4 regions of the Streptomyces roseifaciens genome follow, and region 4 is predicted to be linked to each of the others. Evidence: riboswitches for the same ligand, from Rfam matches in the RefSeq annotation. Region 4 holds a riboswitch; each other region holds the start of a gene.
The links. A riboswitch is a leader RNA that binds a small molecule or an ion and turns the genes downstream of it on or off. The one in region 4 is predicted to bind cyclic di-AMP.
Positions count from the first base shown of each region.

Region 1: it holds a riboswitch for cyclic di-AMP, as region 4 does, so the genes downstream of both, AS857_RS31865 (LysM peptidoglycan-binding domain-containing protein) here and AS857_RS02655 (C40 family peptidase) in region 4, are expected to answer to the same signal.
Region 2: it holds a riboswitch for cyclic di-AMP, as region 4 does, so the genes downstream of both, AS857_RS03155 (C40 family peptidase) here and AS857_RS02655 (C40 family peptidase) in region 4, are expected to answer to the same signal.
Region 3: it holds a riboswitch for cyclic di-AMP, as region 4 does, so the genes downstream of both, AS857_RS33895 (M23 family metallopeptidase) here and AS857_RS02655 (C40 family peptidase) in region 4, are expected to answer to the same signal.

Region 1 is NZ_LNBE01000004.1:3,281,009-3,285,452, reverse strand. Features, by position in the region: gene AS857_RS31875 (cytochrome P450 family protein) at 1-881, shown strand, start outside; gene AS857_RS31870 (transglycosylase family protein) at 1,046-2,119, shown strand; cyclic di-AMP (ydaO/yuaA leader) riboswitch at 2,380-2,560, shown strand; gene AS857_RS31865 (LysM peptidoglycan-binding domain-containing protein) at 2,564-3,319, shown strand; gene eno (phosphopyruvate hydratase) at 3,653-4,444, shown strand, end outside.
Region 2 is NZ_LNBE01000002.1:297,725-302,168, forward strand. Features, by position in the region: gene AS857_RS03145 (sodium/calcium exchanger protein) at 1-813, shown strand, start outside; gene AS857_RS03150 (carboxylate-amine ligase) at 855-1,937, opposite strand; cyclic di-AMP (ydaO/yuaA leader) riboswitch at 2,293-2,455, shown strand; gene AS857_RS03155 (C40 family peptidase) at 2,460-2,933, shown strand; gene AS857_RS03160 (S1 family peptidase) at 3,083-4,153, opposite strand.
Region 3 is NZ_LNBE01000005.1:108,528-112,971, reverse strand. Features, by position in the region: gene AS857_RS41720 (hypothetical protein) at 131-430, shown strand; gene AS857_RS33900 (aldo/keto reductase) at 479-1,423, opposite strand; gene AS857_RS33895 (M23 family metallopeptidase) at 1,461-2,747, opposite strand; cyclic di-AMP (ydaO/yuaA leader) riboswitch at 2,757-2,912, opposite strand; gene AS857_RS33890 (M16 family metallopeptidase) at 3,130-4,444, opposite strand, start outside.
Region 4 is NZ_LNBE01000002.1:178,559-183,002, forward strand. Features, by position in the region: gene AS857_RS02635 (8-amino-7-oxononanoate synthase) at 1-197, shown strand, start outside; gene AS857_RS02640 (DUF397 domain-containing protein) at 277-531, opposite strand; gene AS857_RS02645 (helix-turn-helix domain-containing protein) at 541-1,419, opposite strand; gene AS857_RS02650 (ATP-binding protein) at 1,701-2,138, shown strand; gene AS857_RS02655 (C40 family peptidase) at 2,277-2,747, opposite strand; cyclic di-AMP (ydaO/yuaA leader) riboswitch at 2,752-2,943, opposite strand; gene AS857_RS02660 (urease subunit gamma) at 3,667-3,969, shown strand; gene AS857_RS02665 (urease subunit beta) at 3,985-4,296, shown strand; gene AS857_RS02670 (urease subunit alpha) at 4,289-4,444, shown strand, end outside.

The DNA of each region.
Region 1 (4,444 bases), on a different contig from region 4:
GAGGGGAAGCCGACCTCATCCACGAGTTCGCCTTCCCCCTCCCCATCTACGCCATCTGCGACATGCTCGGCGTACCGCGCGAGGACCAGGACGACTTCCGGGACTGGGCGGGAATGATGATTCGCCACGGCGGCGGGCCGCGCGGCGGAGTGGCGCGCTCCGTGAAGAAGATGCGGGGCTATCTGACCGAACTGATCCACCGGAAGCGGGGGGCCCTGCGGGGAGAAGGGGACGAAGACCTCATCTCCGGTCTGATCAGGGCGAGTGACCACGGTGAGCACCTCACCGAGGACGAGGCCGCGGCCATGGCCTTCATTCTGCTTTTTGCGGGTTTTGAAACAACTGTGAACCTGATCGGTAACGGAACCTACGCCCTGCTGCGCAACCCGGAGCAGCGCGAGCGCCTCCAGCGCGCCCTCGCCGAGGGCGACGAGGGCCTGCTCGCGACCGGGGTCGAGGAGCTGCTGCGCTACGACGGCCCGGTGGAGCTGGCGACCTGGCGGTTCGCCACCCGGGACCTGACGATCGGCGGGCAGCGCATCGCCGAGGGCGACCCCGTCCTCGTCGTCCTCGCCGCCGCCGACCGCGACCCCGAGCGCTTCGCCGACCCCGATTCACTGGACCTCTCCCGGCGCGACAACCAGCATCTCGGCTACGGCCACGGCATCCACTACTGCCTGGGCGCACCCCTCGCCCGCCTGGAGGGCCAGGCGGCTCTGGCGACCCTGCTGCGGCGCCTTCCCGACCTGCGGCTGGGGGCCGATCCGGAGGATCTGCGGTGGCGCGGCGGGCTCATCATGCGCGGTCTGCGCACCCTTCCCGTGGCCTTTACACCGGAGGGCATTCCGGACACAACCACCCAGGAGGAGTCGCCTGCCTGACCTCGCGTCAGTCGGCGTGATCTCGGCGTGACCTCCGCTACATCGGCTTGTGACTCCGGTGGCCCGTCGCTATCTTCAACCACCATTCGCCGCCGAACGAGAGGCAACCGCCCATGAGACCCGGAAACGGTCGACATCGCCGCCCCCGTCAGATACCCGCCATCGTGGTCGCCGCGGGGGTGACCGCCTCCGGGATCGCCCTGCCGCTGCTGGCGGCCACCGGCGCGACGGCAGCCGACGCCGGCACCTGGGACCGTGTCGCCCAGTGCGAGAGTGGAGGCCTGTGGAGCGCCAACTCCGGCAACGGGACCTACGGGGGACTGCAGCTGACCCAGGACCTCTGGGAGCGCCACGGCGGACGGGAGTACGCCCCCCGGCCCGACCTCGCCAGCCGTGCGCAGCAGATCACCGTCGCCGAGAAGATTCTCGAGAGCGGCGGCACCAGCCCCTGGTCGAGCTGCGCGGCGAGCGCCGGCCTCACCTCGGGCAGCACCCCGGCGGAGGTCAACCCGGGCGGCACACACGCCCCCGCGAGCGACTCGACGCCTTCACGCGCCCCGGAGCGCACCACTTCGCACTCCACGCCGTCCGAGCCGTCCGAGCCCTCCGAGCACGGCAAGCCTTCTGACGCGTCCACGTCTCCCTCGCCGTCCGGAAAGCCGTCGCCGGGGTCCTCGACGAGCCCCTCGGCCGACCCCTCCACGCAGCCTTCGGGGCAGCCGTCGACCGGTCAGCCGTCGCCGGGCCGGTCCTCCGGTCAGCCGTCCGGCCGGCCCTCCGGCAGCCCGTCGTCCGACGCGCCGTCACCCGACGCCTCGGGCAAGCCGTCCGACGGGCAGTCCGGTGAGCCGCAGGAAGGCCGGCACCGCAAGCCTTCGACGTCCCCCACGGACGACCCGACTCAGATCCCGGGCGGTCCGGCCACGCCCGCTGCCGGCGATTCCGGTTCGCCCGCGGGGCGGACGCCCGGCGAGGACGGCACGGGCACGGGCAAGCACCGTGCCGACCCGTCGCGTTCGGAGGACGAGGGTCGTACGTCGCGGGGCGGCGGCGATGCACGCACCGGCAGTCCCACGCCCACCGACTACACCGTGCGCCCCGGTGACAACCTGTCAGCCATCGCCGAGCAGCATGCGGTCAAGGGAGGTTGGCAGTCTCTGTATCAGCGCAATGAGAAAGCGGTCGGAACCGATCCCGACCTGATCCGTCCTGGTCAGAGGCTCGAGGTCGGTAAATAGACCGGCAGTTCGCGGCGAATGTCCGTTCCAGTCGAAAGTGAGACATGGGTCTCTTTGCCTGATGGCGGAATGCGGTCTTCCCGAAACTGGCAAACCGTCTCTCACCTGCGGAAACGCGTTGTTCCCCTGGGTAACCAGGGGCAACTGTGGCTGGAAAGAGGGGTTTGAACCCTTGCCGCGACTGTGTTTACCGTCGTGACCGCTCGCCACCGCGGGCACCACGGTCGCCACGCCGAATCCTGCCGGCGATCGGGGGAGTCGTCGCGCAAGCGCCGTAGGCAGGAGCGGGGGAACCAAGGTAGGCGCCGGAAACGGCTCCTCGGCGAAAGCCGCGGGTCCGGGACCGGCTAGGGGTGAAGCCGAGTGTGCTCGCACACGAAGCCGGGCGAACTCACAGCCCGAACCCGACAGCTCACCTCGTAGGCGTCGGTGAGGAAACGACTCATGTCCAAGGGCAAGCACCGTCGTCCGTCCAAGGCCGTCCGCATCTTCACGCTCGCCGGTGTCACCGGCGCAGCTGTCGCCGCCCCGCTGATGGTCGCCACCTCCGCCAACGCCGCCTCCGTTTCGACGTGGGACAAGGTCGCCCAGTGCGAGTCCGGTGGCAACTGGTCCATCAACACCGGCAACGGCTACTACGGCGGTCTGCAGTTCTCGCAGTCCTCCTGGAACGCCGCCGGTGGCCAGAAGTACGCCGACCGCGCCGACCACGCCTCCAAGAGCGCCCAGATCGCCGTGGCCGAGAAGCTGCTCGCCATGCAGGGCCCGGGCGCCTGGGGCTGCGCCGGTGCCGGCGGCCTGACGGCCGGTGGCCCGAAGGCGAACGTCGACCCCTCCGGTTCGGGCTCGGCCGGCAAGTCCACCAAGTCCTCCCGCACCGGCGGCACCGTCTCGGGCAAGTCCCACGCGGACCGCAGCGAGCGCCAGGCCACGCCGAAGAAGGCCACGCCGAAGAAGGCCGCCCCGCAGGCCGTCGAGCGCGACGAGGCCCCGGCCCCGAAGCGGACCGCGCCGGGCCACTCCACGCAGTCCTACAAGGTCGGCAGCGGTGAGTACGAGGTCAAGGAGGGCGACACCCTCTCCAAGATCGCCGAGGCCCAGCACGTCAAGGGCGGCTGGCAGAAGCTGTACGACCGCAACAAGGACATCGTCCAGGACGCGGACGTGATCTACGTCGGCCAGAAGCTGCACCTCAGCTGATCCGGCAGGGCGGTCCACTCCGGTGGGCCGCCCTTCTCCGCTCCCGGCGGGACCGCCCCGCTCCGATGCGCTGCCCCGAGCGTGCACCGGAGCGGGGCTCAGCCGTTTCCGGATCCGCCTCTTCCGGGCCCCGCCCCCTCCGCCGCAGGCGGCTCGCTTCCCTGTTCGGCTTCCCCGTTCAGCGAAAAATTCCGCCGTTCATACGGTGTTCTGGGCTTTTGTGCTGTTTTTTAGGCTTTTCCGGCCCGGGAACACGGTCCAACGGCGAGGCGAGCCTCCGGGGCCCGTTAGGCTCGTGCTGCAGAACCACAGACACACACGAAGGAGACCCTCGTGCCGTCCATCGACGTCGTCGTAGCTCGCGAGATCCTCGACTCGCGAGGCAACCCCACGGTCGAGGTCGAGGTCGGCCTCGACGACGGCTCCACGGGCCGTGCCGCCGTGCCGTCCGGCGCCTCCACCGGTGCCTTCGAGGCCATCGAGCTCCGTGACGGTGACAAGAACCGTTACCTGGGCAAGGGCGTCGAGAAGGCCGTCCTCGCCGTCATCGAGCAGATCGGCCCGGAGCTCGTCGGCTACGACGCCACCGAGCAGCGCCTGATCGACCAGGCCATGTTCGACCTGGACGCCACCGACAACAAGGGCTCGCTCGGCGCCAACGCCATCCTGGGCGTCTCCCTCGCCGTCGCGCACGCCGCCTCCGAGGCCTCCGACCTGCCGCTGTTCCGCTACCTGGGCGGCCCGAACGCGCACCTGCTGCCCGTTCCGATGATGAACATCCTGAACGGCGGCTCGCACGCCGACTCCAACGTGGACATCCAGGAGTTCATGATCGCGCCGATCGGCGCGGAGTCCTTCTCCGAGGCCCTGCGCTGGGGCACCGAGGTCTACCACACCCTCAAGTCGGTGCTGAAGACCAAGGGCCTGTCCACCGGCCTGGGCGACGAGGGCGGCTTCGCGCCGAACCTCGGCTCCAACCGCGAGGCCCTCGACCTCATCCTCGAGGCCATCAAGCAGGCCGGCTACACCCCCGGCCAGGACATCGCGCTCGCGCTCGACGTGGCCGCCTCCGAGTTCTACAAGGACGGCGTCTACAAGTTCGAGGGCCAGGACCGCACGGCCGCC
Region 2 (4,444 bases), 120 kb from region 4:
GGCGCGATCGTGCTGGAGCCGCACCGCCGCATCGACGTCGCCTTCCTCGCGGTGGCCGCCGTCTTCGCGTTCGTGATGCCGCTCACCCGCGAGATCGCCTGGTACGTGCCGGTGGTGCTCGTCCCCTGGTACGGCTACTACCTCTACCGGATCGCGAAGTGCGCCTCGGGCGAGATGGAGGAGCTCGTCGGCGTCCCGGCGCGGCTGGCCCTGCTGCCGCGGGCCGGGCGGCGCGCCGTGACGGCCGTGCTCTTCGCGGGCGCCGCGGCCGTGGTCTTCGCCTGTGCCGAGCCGTTCGCGCACGGGCTGGTGGAGGCGGGCGCCACGCTGGGCATCGACCGCTTCGTCCTGGTCCAGTGGCTCGCCCCGCTCGCGTCCGAGGCCCCGGAGCTGATCGTCGCCGTGGTCTTCGCCTGGCGCATGCGGGCGGGCGACGGGCTCGGCGCGCTGCTGTCCAGCAAGGTCAACCAGTGGACGCTGCTGGTGGGCTGCCTGCCCCTCGCCCACGCGCTCGGCGGGGGCGGGCCGAGCCTGCCGCTGGTGACCCGTCAGGTCGACGAGGTCGCCCTGACGGCCGCGCAGACCGTCCTGGCCGTCGTCGTCCTGCTGGACCTGCGCTTCGCCCGGTGGCAGGCCGCGGCCCTCTTCGTCCTCTTCGCGGTGCAGTTCGCGCTGCCGGGCGAATACGCCCGGGAGGTGCTGACCTACGTCTATCTGGGCCTGGCGGCCCTCCTGCTGACGACGCGGGTGCGCTACCTCCCGGACACCTGCCGGGCCCTGGGCGGGCGGATCGCGGGGGACCCGCACTTCTGACCTCCCGGACCGAGCCCCGGAATCCCGGCGCCGGCGTGCGGCTAGGGCTCGGAGATCAGCTCCGTCACCGCCTTCAGCCCGTCCGTGGCCAGCGCCCGGCGCTGCCGGTCCGCCCCGGTGCCCCGCCGCAGCAGGCGGCCGACCAGCGAGCTCACCTGCCGGGTGTCGCCCGACTCCTCCAGCGACCGCCCTATGTGGGCGAGGAGGCTGCGGACGACCTCGTCCGCGCCGTGGCGCCGGCCCGCTGGGTCCACGAGGACCCCGTCGAGCCCGTGCCGGGCGGCGTGCCAGTTCGCCGCGGCCAGCAGCTCCGGCAGGCAGGGCGTCGGGGGCCGCCCGGCCTTCTCGTCGCGGATGGCGGTGGCGACCAGCCCGCGGACGATGCCCGCGAACATGACGGCGTCGTCGGCGCGCAGCTGGACGTCCAGGCAGCGCACCTCGATCGTGGGATAGCGGTCCGACAGCCGCGCCTGCCAGTAGAGCTGGCCCCGGTCCTCGATCGCCCCGGCCGTCAACAGCGCCTGGATGCGGGCCTCGTAGTCCGCGAGGCCGTCGAAGTAGGGGGGCGGTCCGCTGACCGGCCAGCGGCTGTAGACCACGGTCCGCCAGCTGGAGAAGCCGGTGTCGAGGCCGTTCCACAGCGGGGAGTTGCCCGCCATGGCGACCAGGACCGGCAGCCAGGGCCGCACCCGGTTGAGGACCGCGACGCCCATCTCGCGGTCGGGGATGGCGACATGGACGTGCATCCCGTGGACGAACTGCTCGTCCACGAGCTGGGCGGCACGGATCCGCATCGCCAGGTAGCGCGGATTGCCGGTGACCGGGATGGGCTCGGGGCCCGTGCACGGCGCCGTACCGCAGGCGGCGATCCGGCAGCCGGACCGCTTGGCGGCGGAGCTCACCGCATGGCGCAGCCGCAGCAGGTGCCGGCTGGCCTCGGCGAGATCGGAGCAGACCGGAGTGGCGACTTCCACCTGGGCCTGCAACAGCTCCGCCTGAATCTCCCGCTCGTTCACGACCGGTTCCAGGTCGACCGCCGCCCGGACCTCGTCGGCCAGGGGTACCGGCAGTGCGGTGGCCGGGTCGAGCAGAAGATACTCCTCCTCGATCCCTAGGGTGAGCATGCCGTAGGGCTACCCTCGCGCTCCCGAAGCGAACCGCACGGAGCCCGCCGCCACGGCTTTCTGACGCAAAGACGCCCTACTGCCGCCCTGCCGCGGCCCCCGCGACCTCGCCTTTCGCGCACCGCCGGGATGACTCGAATCAGTTCTTCAACTCTCTTTTGACAAAGGGGAATACCGGTTGCTCGTGATGCCGGGTAACACCCCGGTTCCAGGGATCGCCGTGAAGTGAAGAAGTTCACAGAAGCACCTTTCGGCTCCGAATTCCGGCGGCCCGTGATGCAGGATCGTGCATCGAACAACAAGATCCCGTCACCGAGGCGGGCGACCCGGGCGGACGCCGAGTCCTGCCGCCGTACCGGGTGCGGAGCAGAAACGAATGGATCGGCAGGAGCGGGAGACCCGAGCACGGCGGACCACGATGGCGGTGGTCCTTGGGGTGAAGCCATTTCAGGTGGCCGGGCAACTTCGACAGCCCGAACCCGACAGGTCATCTTTCGCAGGCGGATGACGAAGGGTTTTGGCATGTCTGCGTTCCCTGGCATATCCACGCTCATGTCCCGCGCCGGTGCCGCTTCGGTGGTCACCGCGGCCACCGTGACCGCGTCGATGCTCCTCCCCGGAATGTCGGCCGAGGCGAGCGCGGCCACTCCGGGCGCCACCGCCCTGAAGGTCGCGGCCTCCAAGCAGGGCTCCCCCTACCAGTACGGCGCCGCCGGTCCCAACCGGTTCGACTGCTCGGGCCTCACGCTCTACTCGTTCAAGAAGGCCGGCAAGACCCTGCCGCGCACCGCGGCCGCGCAGTACAACAAGACCCGGCACGTCTCCGCCGGCTCCCGCCAGGCGGGCGACCTGGTCTTCTTCCACTCGGGAAGCAACGTCTACCACGTCGGGATCTACGCGGGTAGCAACAAGATCTGGCACTCGCCCAAGCCGGGCGCGAAGGTCCGGCTGGAGAAGATCTGGTCCGGCAGCGTCTGGTACGGCCGGGTCAACTGACCGGGCGGTCCGGCCCGGTACGGGCCGGACGACGACGGCCGACCGGGCCGGGGCGACCCACCCCGGCCCGGATACCTCCGGGGACCCCGCGAAAGGGGCTCCCCGGAGGAGCGCGTCACTGCACGGCGTCAGGCCGGCGCCTGCCCGCCTCAGGGCAGCTGGGCCCCGTACGCCTGCAGCGCCGCCGGTACGGGCTGGAAGAACGTCTCTCCGCCGCCGGAGCAGTCGCCGCTGCCGCCCGAGGTGAGGCCGAGGGCGGTGGCACCGTCGAAGAGGGCGCCGCCGCTGTCGCCGGGTTCGGCGCAGACCGAGGTGCCGATCATGCCCTCGACCGCCCCCTCCTCGTAGTTGACGGTCACGTCGAGCGCGGTGACCTCGCCGCCGTGGACCCGGGTGGTGCTGCCGCTGCGCTGCACCTTCTCGCCGACGACGGCTTCCCCGGCCTTGCCGATGTTCTGCGTGCCGCCGTTGTAGAGGTCCACCGCGCTCGGGTGGGCGATGGTGGACGTGTAGCGGACGAGCGCGTAGTCGTGGCCGGGGAAGGACGAGCTCTCGACCACGCCGATCTGGGCGCCGCCCTGGGTCGCGGACCACGTCCGCGAGGCGTTGCCGCAGTGCCCGGCCGTGAGGAAGTACGGCTTGCCGCCCTTGGTGACGTTGAAGCCCAGCGAGCAGCGCACGCCGCTGCCCCAGATCGCGTCGCCGCCCGCGATGAGGGGACGGAACTTCCCTGCCGTTCTCTTGACCGCGACCTTGTCGCCGAGTTGTGCGACGGCCTTGTCGAGCCGGTCCTGCCGGGCGCCCGTGACCGTGCTGTCGGCGGTGACGACGACCTTGTTGGTGCGGGGGTCCACCGACCAGGCCGTGCCCGGAACGGCCGCCTCCGCCTTCAGTGTCCGCAGGGCCGAGGCGAGCTCGGCGGCCGAGTGGCGCACGGTCCTCGGTTCGGCGCCGGCGGCCCGTACCCTGGCCGCCGCATCCTGGTCGAGGACGCCGACGACGAGCCTGCCGGTCCCGGCGTCGTAGTACGAACCGGCCGAGTCCGCGCCGAGGTCGGCGGATATCCGCTGGGCCAGCTCCGCGGCCTGCGGCGAGGAGAGCTGACGGGGCGCCGGCGAGGACGCGTGCGCGGCGGGGAGCGTCAGTGCCGCGGCCGTCAGGGCGACCATCACCGCGCCGGCGCCGGCCGTACGGCGCGTGGAGATGCGGGAACGTTTCACTCGTGACCTCCTGTGGGGGAGTGCCCGGCGGCACGGTGGTGCCCGGGCGTGGAGGACGTGCGGGTGCGATGCGCGTGCGTGACGCACGTGCGCGACCCGTGTGCGTGACGCGTAGGTGATGCGCATCGGTGAGGACACGGTGCACGACAGGCCGATGAGATCGTCGCGTCCATGTCAAGAACGGGATACGGGCGAGTATCCCGATGAGGCAAGCGGAAGTTCAAGAGCGACATTCGGTCGTGCGAAGGGTGCCGGCCGCAGTCCCCCGGCGGCTCAGCGGCACCGGAAGCC
Region 3 (4,444 bases), on a different contig from region 4:
TCTACAGCCCCCGCCCAACCGGTCCCTACCCAGGCTCATGGCTTCGACGACGGCACGCGGGTTCGCCGCTGCGCCCGGTTGTGAAGTTAGCTTTGGGCGAGGTCGTTGTCCTTTGATGCGGAGGTGTGGGATGGCTCAGGTTCCTACTGCTGTTGTTGCTGCTGGTGGGCTTGTCGGTGGGTATGGCGTTGCTCGGTGGACCAAGAAGCGGCCGCTCGGTGGGGCGGCGCTGGCTGTGGCCGGTGGGGTGGCTGCCCGGCAGTGGGCCGGGAAGGTCGGGGCGCCCAAGGCTGCTGCGCTGACCGGGCTGTACGTTGCCGCGTTTGCCGGGTCGCATCCGCTTGCCAAGAAGGTCGGGGCCTGGCCGGCCGTGTTCGGGGTCGCCGGGGCCGTGGCCCTGGCCTCTTGGGTGGCCGAGAGCCGGGCTTGAGGGAAGGGCTTCGAGCGGTGTTCTTCCGCTCGAAGCCCTCCGCCTTGATTACGCCGACGCTTCCGTCAGGCGCTTCAGTTCCGCGTCCGTCAGCTTCAGGTCCACCACCGCCAGCAGCGGCTTGAGCTGCTGCACCGTGCGGGCGCTGGCCAAGGGGGTCGCCACGGTGGGCTGAGCCGCCAGCCAGGCCAGGGCGACCGTGGCGAGCTCGGCCTCGTGGGCCGCTGCCACCTCGTCCAGGGCCGTCAGGACGCGGCGGCCGCGGTCCGTTTGCAGGTACTCCGCGGCGCCCTCCGCCCGGGCGCTGTCCACCGTCGTGCCCGGGCGGTACTTGCCCGTGAGGAAACCCTTGGCCAGGGCGAAGTACGGGACGGCCGCCAGGCCGTGCTTCTCCGCCACCGCCGCCAGGTCGCCCTCGTAGGTGTCGCGCGACACCAGGTTGTAGTGGGGCTGGATCGCCACGTACTTCGCCAGGCCCGATGCCTCCGAGAACTCCAGCGACTCCTGCAGGCGCTCCGGCGTGATGTTCGAGGCCGCTATCTCGCGGACCTTGCCCTCCTTCACCAGCGCGTCGAGAGCGGTGATGAACTCCTCCACCGGTACCGACGGGTCGTCGTAGTGCGTGTAGTAGAGGTCGATGTAGTCGGTGCGCAGGCGGCGGAGGGATTCCTCCACGCCCGCCTTGATCACCGATGCACGCAGGCCCCGCGGCTCCGGGACGCCCGCGCCGACCTTCGTGGCGAGGACGATGTCGGCACGGTTGCCGCGCGAGGCGAACCAATTGCCGATGACGGTCTCCGACTCGCCGCCCTCGTTGCCCGGGACCCAGGCCGAGTAGACGTCGGCGGTGTCGATGAAATTGCCGCCCGCCGCCGCGTACGCGTCGAGGACGGCGAAGGATTCCGCCTCGTCCGCTGTCCACCCGAAGACATTGCCGCCGAGCGCCAACGGGTGGACGGAGAGATTGCCGATCTTCTTGTGAATGTCAGCCATGTACTCCTGCAGCGTCCCTGCGGGGGCAGGTATTCCGCTACGGCTGCAGGCCCCTGCTCCTCAGCCACCCCAGCGGGTCGATCGGGGCGCCCCCGCCCGGCCGCACCTCCAGGTGCAGGTGCGGGCCGGTCACGTTGCCCGTCGCACCGACACGGCCTATGACCTGGCCCGGCGCGACCTTCCCCGACGTGACGACCATCGACGACAGGTGGCAGAACCACAGCTCCGTACCGTCGTCGAGCCTCAGGACGATGCGGTAGCCGTACGCCCCCGCCCAGCCGGCCTGAACGATCTTGCCGCCGCCGACCGCCCTCACCGGCGTGCCGGTCGGGGCCGCGAAGTCCTCCCCCGTGTGGTTCGCGGACCACATGTTCCCTGCCTGACCGAAGCCGGCCGTCAGGGTGTACGAGGCGAGGGGGAGCTTGAACCCGCCGGAGGTGGAGTGGCGAGCCGCCGGGGCGGGAGCCTGAGGGGCCGGAGCCTGGCGGGCGGATCGCTGCTTCTTCGGCGTCTGCTGCTTCTGTACGTGTTGCTTCTGTACGTGTTGCTTCGGTGCCTGCTGCTTCGCCGTCCGTCGCTCCGACGTCTGCTGCTGCTCCGGTGCCGCCGCCCGCGCCTGCGGCGCCTCCGGTTCTGCAGCTCGCTCCCGCTCCTTCTCCGCCTCCGCCGCCTCAGCCGCCTCAGCCGTCTTCCGCTCCGCCGCCTTCTTCTGCGTCTCCGCGGCCTGCTTCACCTGGGCCGCCTGCGCCTCGGCCTCGGCCACGCCCTGCTGGTGGTCGGCCTGCTCCAGGATTCTCGCCCGGAGCACCTCACCCGCCGCCGCCGCGCTCTCCGCCATCTCCACAGCGGCCGACGCGCCTTCCTCACCGGCGAATTCGGCGGCGGCGGAATCGACCGAGCCCGCCGCGCTCCCCGCGAAGAACGAGCCCACTCCCGGCAGCTGGGCCAGGTCGGGCATGGATATGGACGCCGCCGGGCGCTCCTGGGCGTGCGCCATGCCGCCCGCGCCGACCGCCGCGATGACGCCCACGCCGAGCACCGCGCCGCTGCGGGCCATCGTGCCGCCGCGCTGCTTCACGACGCGGTGGCGGCCTCGGCCCGTGCCGAAGGCGTTGTAGACGGAGGGACGGTGGGAAGCGGGGGCGTACGGCGACTCGGGGTCGTACGCGCTGTCCGACCCGTACCGCTGCTCCGGCCGAAGCTCGGGCTCCGGCTCGTACGGCGGCACGTACGCCGGGACCAGCGGCGGATCGTACGCGGCAGGCTCATACCCGACAGGCTCATACCCAGCAGGCTCGTACGCAGCAGGCTCGTTGGATGCCACGAAGGCACTCCTTTCCTTCCTTCTCGCCTACCGGGTTAGCTGACGGGTTCGGAGCAGGAAGGTCTCCTACGGATCCCTCCGGAAAGGGGCCCGATTCACCCCAGGGACACTTGGGTCCCCGGCTCCCCTGGCTCGCGCCGTACGGGGACTCGGCGATGTCTGCCCGGGCCGCGGATGCGACGCACATCTGACGGACAGACGCTTTGACGCTAGACGCCGCCACTTTCGATCGGCAAACAGAAGCCCCATTTTGTGGCCCACGCCACAACGCAGACGTGCAACCACTCCGCTAAATCGGACATTTGGCAGGCACACGCGCCTCAGGGGCGCGCGTGCCTGCCGGTTGACGGGCCGACCGGTGCGGCCGGCCCGCCGGGGGGCCTCAGCCCGTGATCACGGTCACTTCCCCGATGCCGAGGGCCCGGACGGGCTCCTCGATCTGCGCGGCGTCACCGACGAGCACCGTCACCAGACGGTCGACCGGGAAGGCGCTCACCACGGCGGCGGTGGCCTCCACCGTGCCCGTCGCGGCGAGGCGCTCGTACAGGCGCCCCTGGAAGTCGTCCGGCAGGTGCTGCTCGACCTGGTCGGCGAGGGTGCCCGCGACGGCCGCCGCCGTCTCGTACTTCAGCGGGGCGACGCCGACGAGGTTCTGCACGGCGGAGTCGCGCTCCTCGTCCGTCAGGCCCCCGGCGGCGAGGGTGCGCAGGACGGTCCACAGGTCCTCCAGCGCGGGGCCGGTGGAGGCGGTGTCCACCGAGCCGCTGATGGCGAGCATGGCCGCCCCGGTGCCCTCCGGGGTGGACAGCAGCACCTGGCCGAAGGCCCGCACGCCGTAGGTGTAGCCCTTCTCCTCGCGCAGGACGCGGTCCAGACGGGAGGTGAGGGTGCCGCCCAGGCAGTACGTGCCGACGCTCTGGGCGGGCCAGACCTGGCCGTGCCGGTCCGCACCGATGCGGCCGATGAGGAGCTGCGTCTGGACCGCGCCGGGGCGGTCCACGATGACGACGCGGCCGGTGTCGTCCGCGGTGACCGGCTTGAGCGGGTACGGCTCGGCCGGGGAACCCGTCCAGGCGCCGAGGGAGTCCGCGAGGGCCGCGTCGAGGTCGACCCCGGTGAAGTCGCCGACGACCACGGCGGTCGTGGTGGCGGGGCGCATGTGGGCCTCGTAGAAGGCCCGCACGGAGGCGGCGTCGATGCGGGCGACGGTCTCCTCGGTGCCCTGGCGCGGGCGGGACATCCGCGAGTCGGCCGGGAAGAGCTCCTTGGAGAGCGCCATGGCGGCCCGGCGGGCGGGGTTGGCCAGCTCGTGCGGGATCTCGTCCAGGCGGTTGCCCACCAGCCGCTCGACCTCGTGGTCGGGGAAGGCGGGGGCGCGCAGCGCGTCGGCCACGAGGCCGAGGGCCTTGCCGAGCCGGGAGGCGGGGACCTCCAGGGACACGCGCACGCCGGGGTGGTCGGCGTGGGCGTCGAGGGTGGCGCCGCAGCGCTCCAGCTCGGCGGTGAACTCCTCGGCGGTGTGCTTGTCGGTGCCCTCGGACAGGGCGCGCGCCATGATGGTGGCGACGCCGTCGAGGCCCTCCGGCTCCGCGGCCAGGGGGGCCACCACGTTGATGTCGACGGCGACGACCTGCTGGCCCGGGCGGTGGCAGCGCAGCACCGTCAGGCCGTTGGGGAGCGTGCCGCGCTCGGGGGCG
Region 4 (4,444 bases):
TACGGGCCCCCTCGCCGGAGGCGGCGGTGCGGTGGGCGGCGGACTGCCGGGAGGCGGGTATCGCGGTCGGCTGCTTCCGGCCGCCGTCCGTGCCGGACGGCGTCTCACGGCTGCGGCTGACCGCCCGGGCCGATCTGTCGGACCGGCAGGTGACGGCCGCGGCCGACGCGATCGTACGGACCGCGCCGGCCGCCTGAGGGAGCAGAAGCAGGGAGCTGAGAGACCTGAGAGATCTGAGAGAGCCGAGAGAGACCTGAAGGAAAGGGTCCTACCGGGTCAGAGCGGGTCGATCCCGCCGTCGCGCAGCCCCTCGACGAAGCAGGACCACGCGGCGGAGCGGAAGAGGAGCGCGGGACCGCCCGTCCGCTTGGAGTCGCGCACGGCGAGGAGGTGGCCGGGGAGCGGTCCGGCCGTCTCGACGCAGTTGTTGTATCCGGTGCTGTGACTGCTGCGCCGCCATGGAGCCTCGCGGAGCAGGGAAAGCGCTGCAGGGGTGGAACGGTGGGGTACGTACCGAGGCATTGCGGACATGGTGCCTCCTTACGCGCCGTCGTTGATCCCGGCGATGAATTCCAGCGATTTCTCGTGCGAGAGGGCGTGTGCGCGCAGTGTCGCGAAGGCCGCGCCGTACGCCCGGAGGTCTTCTTTCCGCTCCAGGTAGAGGCTACTCGTCAAGTGGTCGAGAACAACCACGTCCAGATCAGCAATGCGCGGAAATGAGAAAATAACAAAAGGCCCGGTGATGCCGATATGGCCGCCACTGGAGAAGGGCAGGACGTGCAGCCGCACGTGCCCCAGTGATCCCGTCTCCACCAGGTGCCGCAACTGCCCGGCCATGACCTCCGGTCCGCCGACCTCATGCCGCAGTACGGCCTCGTCCAGCACGGCGCACACCTCCAGCGGCTGCTCGCCCCGGAGCACCGCCTGGCGCGCCAGGCGCACCCGCACCAGCTCCTCGACCTGCTCCGGCGCGGGGTCGCCGAGGGCCGCGCGGGTCACGGCGCGGGCGTAGTCCGGCGTCTGCAGCAGGCCGGGCACCACGGTGGTCTCCAGGGTGCTTAACCGCAAGGCCTCCGACTCCAGGCTGATGAAGTCGAGATAGGCGGGCGGCAGCCGGTCGCGGTAGGCGTACCACCAGCCGCGCCGGGCCCCCGCACCCTCGCCCGGTTCGGGGGACCCCGCGCCGCACAGCGCCCCCAGCAGCGCGCGCAGCTCGGCGTCGGTGACCCCGTAGGCGTCCAGCAGCCGGGCGACGTCCGCAGGTTTCACGCCACTGCTGCCCGTCTCGATCCGGCTGACCTTCGACTGGTGCCAGCCCACCGCGCGCGCGGCCTCCAGGCTCGTCAGCCCGGCCAGTTCGCGCTGGCGGCGCAGCTCCGCCCCCAGCTTGCGGCGGCGTACCGCCGGTCCGTACCGCATTGGCCCTCCCCTGGGTCACTGTCGCTGTCATACGTCAGTGTCAATAGCCCAGTGTGCCGCGTGAATCCGGTCGCTCGTCGTAGAGTTCACTGCTTCGGGCGACAGATATATGCATATGTTGGGGGATCGCTCCCATCACAGGCGTTATCAGTGGCAGTCTGTCGCGCAGAGCCGTCCGAGGCCGCTCATGCCCCCCACGACTTTCGGCACGCTTCCCGATTTTCCGCGGCAGTGCACCGGAGTCCGGTCTCGGCGGGACCTCGGCTGAAAGGGCCACCGCCATGGCAGACCACCAAGAAGCCACCGTCACGCTGCCGAGCGCCCCCGCCTCGGTCTCCACGGCGCGCCGCTACGTCGCGGAGGTGCTGGCGGACTGGGGGCTTCCGGGCGGGACCGACACCTCCGAGACCGTGCGCCTGATCGTCTCCGAGCTCGCGACCAACGCCGTGCAGCACACCCGGGGACAGTCGCCCACCTTCACCGTGGACGTCCGCCTCGACCGCGATCAGCATCTGCGCATCGGCGTCACCGACAGCCACCCGCGCTTCCCCCGGCGGCTGCCCGCCGCGGTCCAGCAGGACAACGGGCGCGGCATGGTGATCATCCGCTGTCTCACCGCGGAGCACGGCGGGCGGCTGTTCTGCACGCCGACCTCCGACGGCGGCAAGACGGTGTGGATCTCCCTCCCCTGGACCGTGCCGGTCAGCGCAGAGCGCTGAACTCCCCTCCGGCCGGCCAGGCCCCCCGCACGCGGTGCGGGGGGCCTCGGGCCGCTTCGGGCCCTCGTGCGGGGAGTTGCGGTGAGTCGTGTCACCGGGCGGCCTTCCGGGGTCTCCGGGCGGTCCGGTGACGCCGGGTCAGCCGACCCGGCCGTAGAGGACGCTGTTGGTCCAGATCCGCTCCAGGCGGACGACCGCGCCCGTCTTGGGTGCGTGCCAGATGCGGCCGTCCCCGTTGTATATCCCCACGTGGTAGATCCCGCGCCCCGAGACGAAGAAGACGAGGTCGCCGCGTTCGCGTGCGGAGCGGGGGATGTGGCGGGTGCTGTTGTACTGCTGGGCGGCGGTGCGGGGCAGGGACTTCCCGGCCCGCTTGAAGGAGTAGAGCGTCAGGCCCGAGCAGTCGAACCGGGAGGGTCCGGTCGCTCCCCACTGGTAGGGGGAGCCCTGCTTCGAGGCCGCGATCCGCAGTGCCTGGGTGGAGACGGTCGACGCCTCCGCCTCTGCCGCGCCGCCCGGAACCAGCACGGTGGCCCCGACGGCGGCGAGAGTGAGGGCCGATGCGGCACCGGCCCTGGACAGCTTTGACGGACGTTTGTGCGCGCCCATGCGCTAACCCTTCGTCAGCCGCCTGTGAAGGATGACCTGTCGGGTTCGGGCAGGCGAAGGTTGCCCGGCCGCTGTCAACGGCTTCACCCCAAGGGCCGACCGCACTACTCTTGGTCGTCCCACCACTCTTGGGTCCTCCATCCCTGCCGTTGCCCTGAAGTCGACCCGGCATCCCGGCGGCGGCAGGGTTCGGCGTCCACCGGGACCGCCCCGCCGGGGTGGCGGGGTCTTGTCGTCGGAGGGATCTTGGCGCAGCCGCCGTGCCGATTCCGAGCGGAACCAGGGGTATGTGAGCCTGATCACTTCTGGGCAATTCCGGTGGACGCGGGGTGATTTGATGGTGTGCGCGCAAGCCGGCTGAGCCGCTGGCCTGCGGCGGTTCGTACCGGCCCGCGAGCAATCCGGCCGCCCGCGCCAAATAGATCACCGCGCCCCGTCTACGCCGTGATCCTCCATGGAGGGGACCGGGGTTTATTCGGGTGCGGACCCCAGGCCCTCCGGCGCACATGGCGCGGAGATCCCTTCGCCCCCGGCGCTCTGCGCCGGGGACCCGTATCGTCCGCGTCGGCATGACCCGCTCGCACCTTCCGTTCGCCCCTTTCGTACGGGCATGCGAGCCGCGGCGCCGTCGCACCACCGCGACGACCATGGTCTGCGCCGCCCGTAGCCGGCGGTACGTGTCGTGCGGACGGACGGCCATGATCCGGCCCAGAAGATCCAGTAGATGCAGACGACAGATGGCGCCCGGACCCGTGGCCATGGCAGTGCAAAGAGTCAGTTAACGCGTTGGAAAAGGTTCCGCCCTAATCTGCAATCACTGGCCACCGGCCGGAGAACCCCAGGTCAACACCGTGTTGAACTCGGGTGGCGTCCCGGTGCGTCCATCCGGGACACCTGGGACGACAGTGAGGTGGGACGCATGCAACTCTCCCCGCGCGAGCAGGAACGACTGCTCCTGCACGTGGCCGCCGACGTGGCCGCCAAGCGCAAGGCCCGCGGCCTGCTCCTCAACCACCCCGAGGCGGTGGCCCTGATCACGGTCCACGTCCTCGAAGGCGCCCGGGACGGCCGCACCGTCGCCGAGCTGATGTCCTCCGGGCGCAGGGTGCTCACCCGCGACGACGTCATGGAGGGCATCCCCGAGATGCTCCACGACGTCCAGGTCGAGGCCACCTTCCCCGACGGCACCAAGCTCGTCACCGTTCACGAACCGATCTGCTGACGGGGAGGACCCGCGATGATCCCCGGAGAAATCCTGTACGCCGCCGAGCCCGTGGCCCTCAACCAGGGGCTGCACCGCACCCGGCTCACCGTGCTCAACGCCGCCGACCGCCCGGTGCAGGTCGGCTCGCACTACCACTTCGCCGAGGCCAACCCCGGCCTCGACTTCGACCGCGCGGCGGCCCGCGGCAAGCGCCTCGACATCGCCGCCGGCACCGCCGTCCGCTTCGAGCCCGGCATCCCCCTCCAGGTCGACCTCGTCCCCATCGGCGGCAAGCGCATCGTCGAGGGCCTGCGCGGCGAGTGCGGGGGACCGCTCGATGACTGAACTCAGCCGCGTCGCCTACGCCGGCCTCTACGGGCCGACCGTCGGCGACCGCGTCCGCCTCGCCGACACCGACCTCGTCGTCGAGATCGAGGAGGACCGCAGCGGCGGGCCCGGGCACGCCGGCGACGAGGCCGTCTTCGGCGGCGGC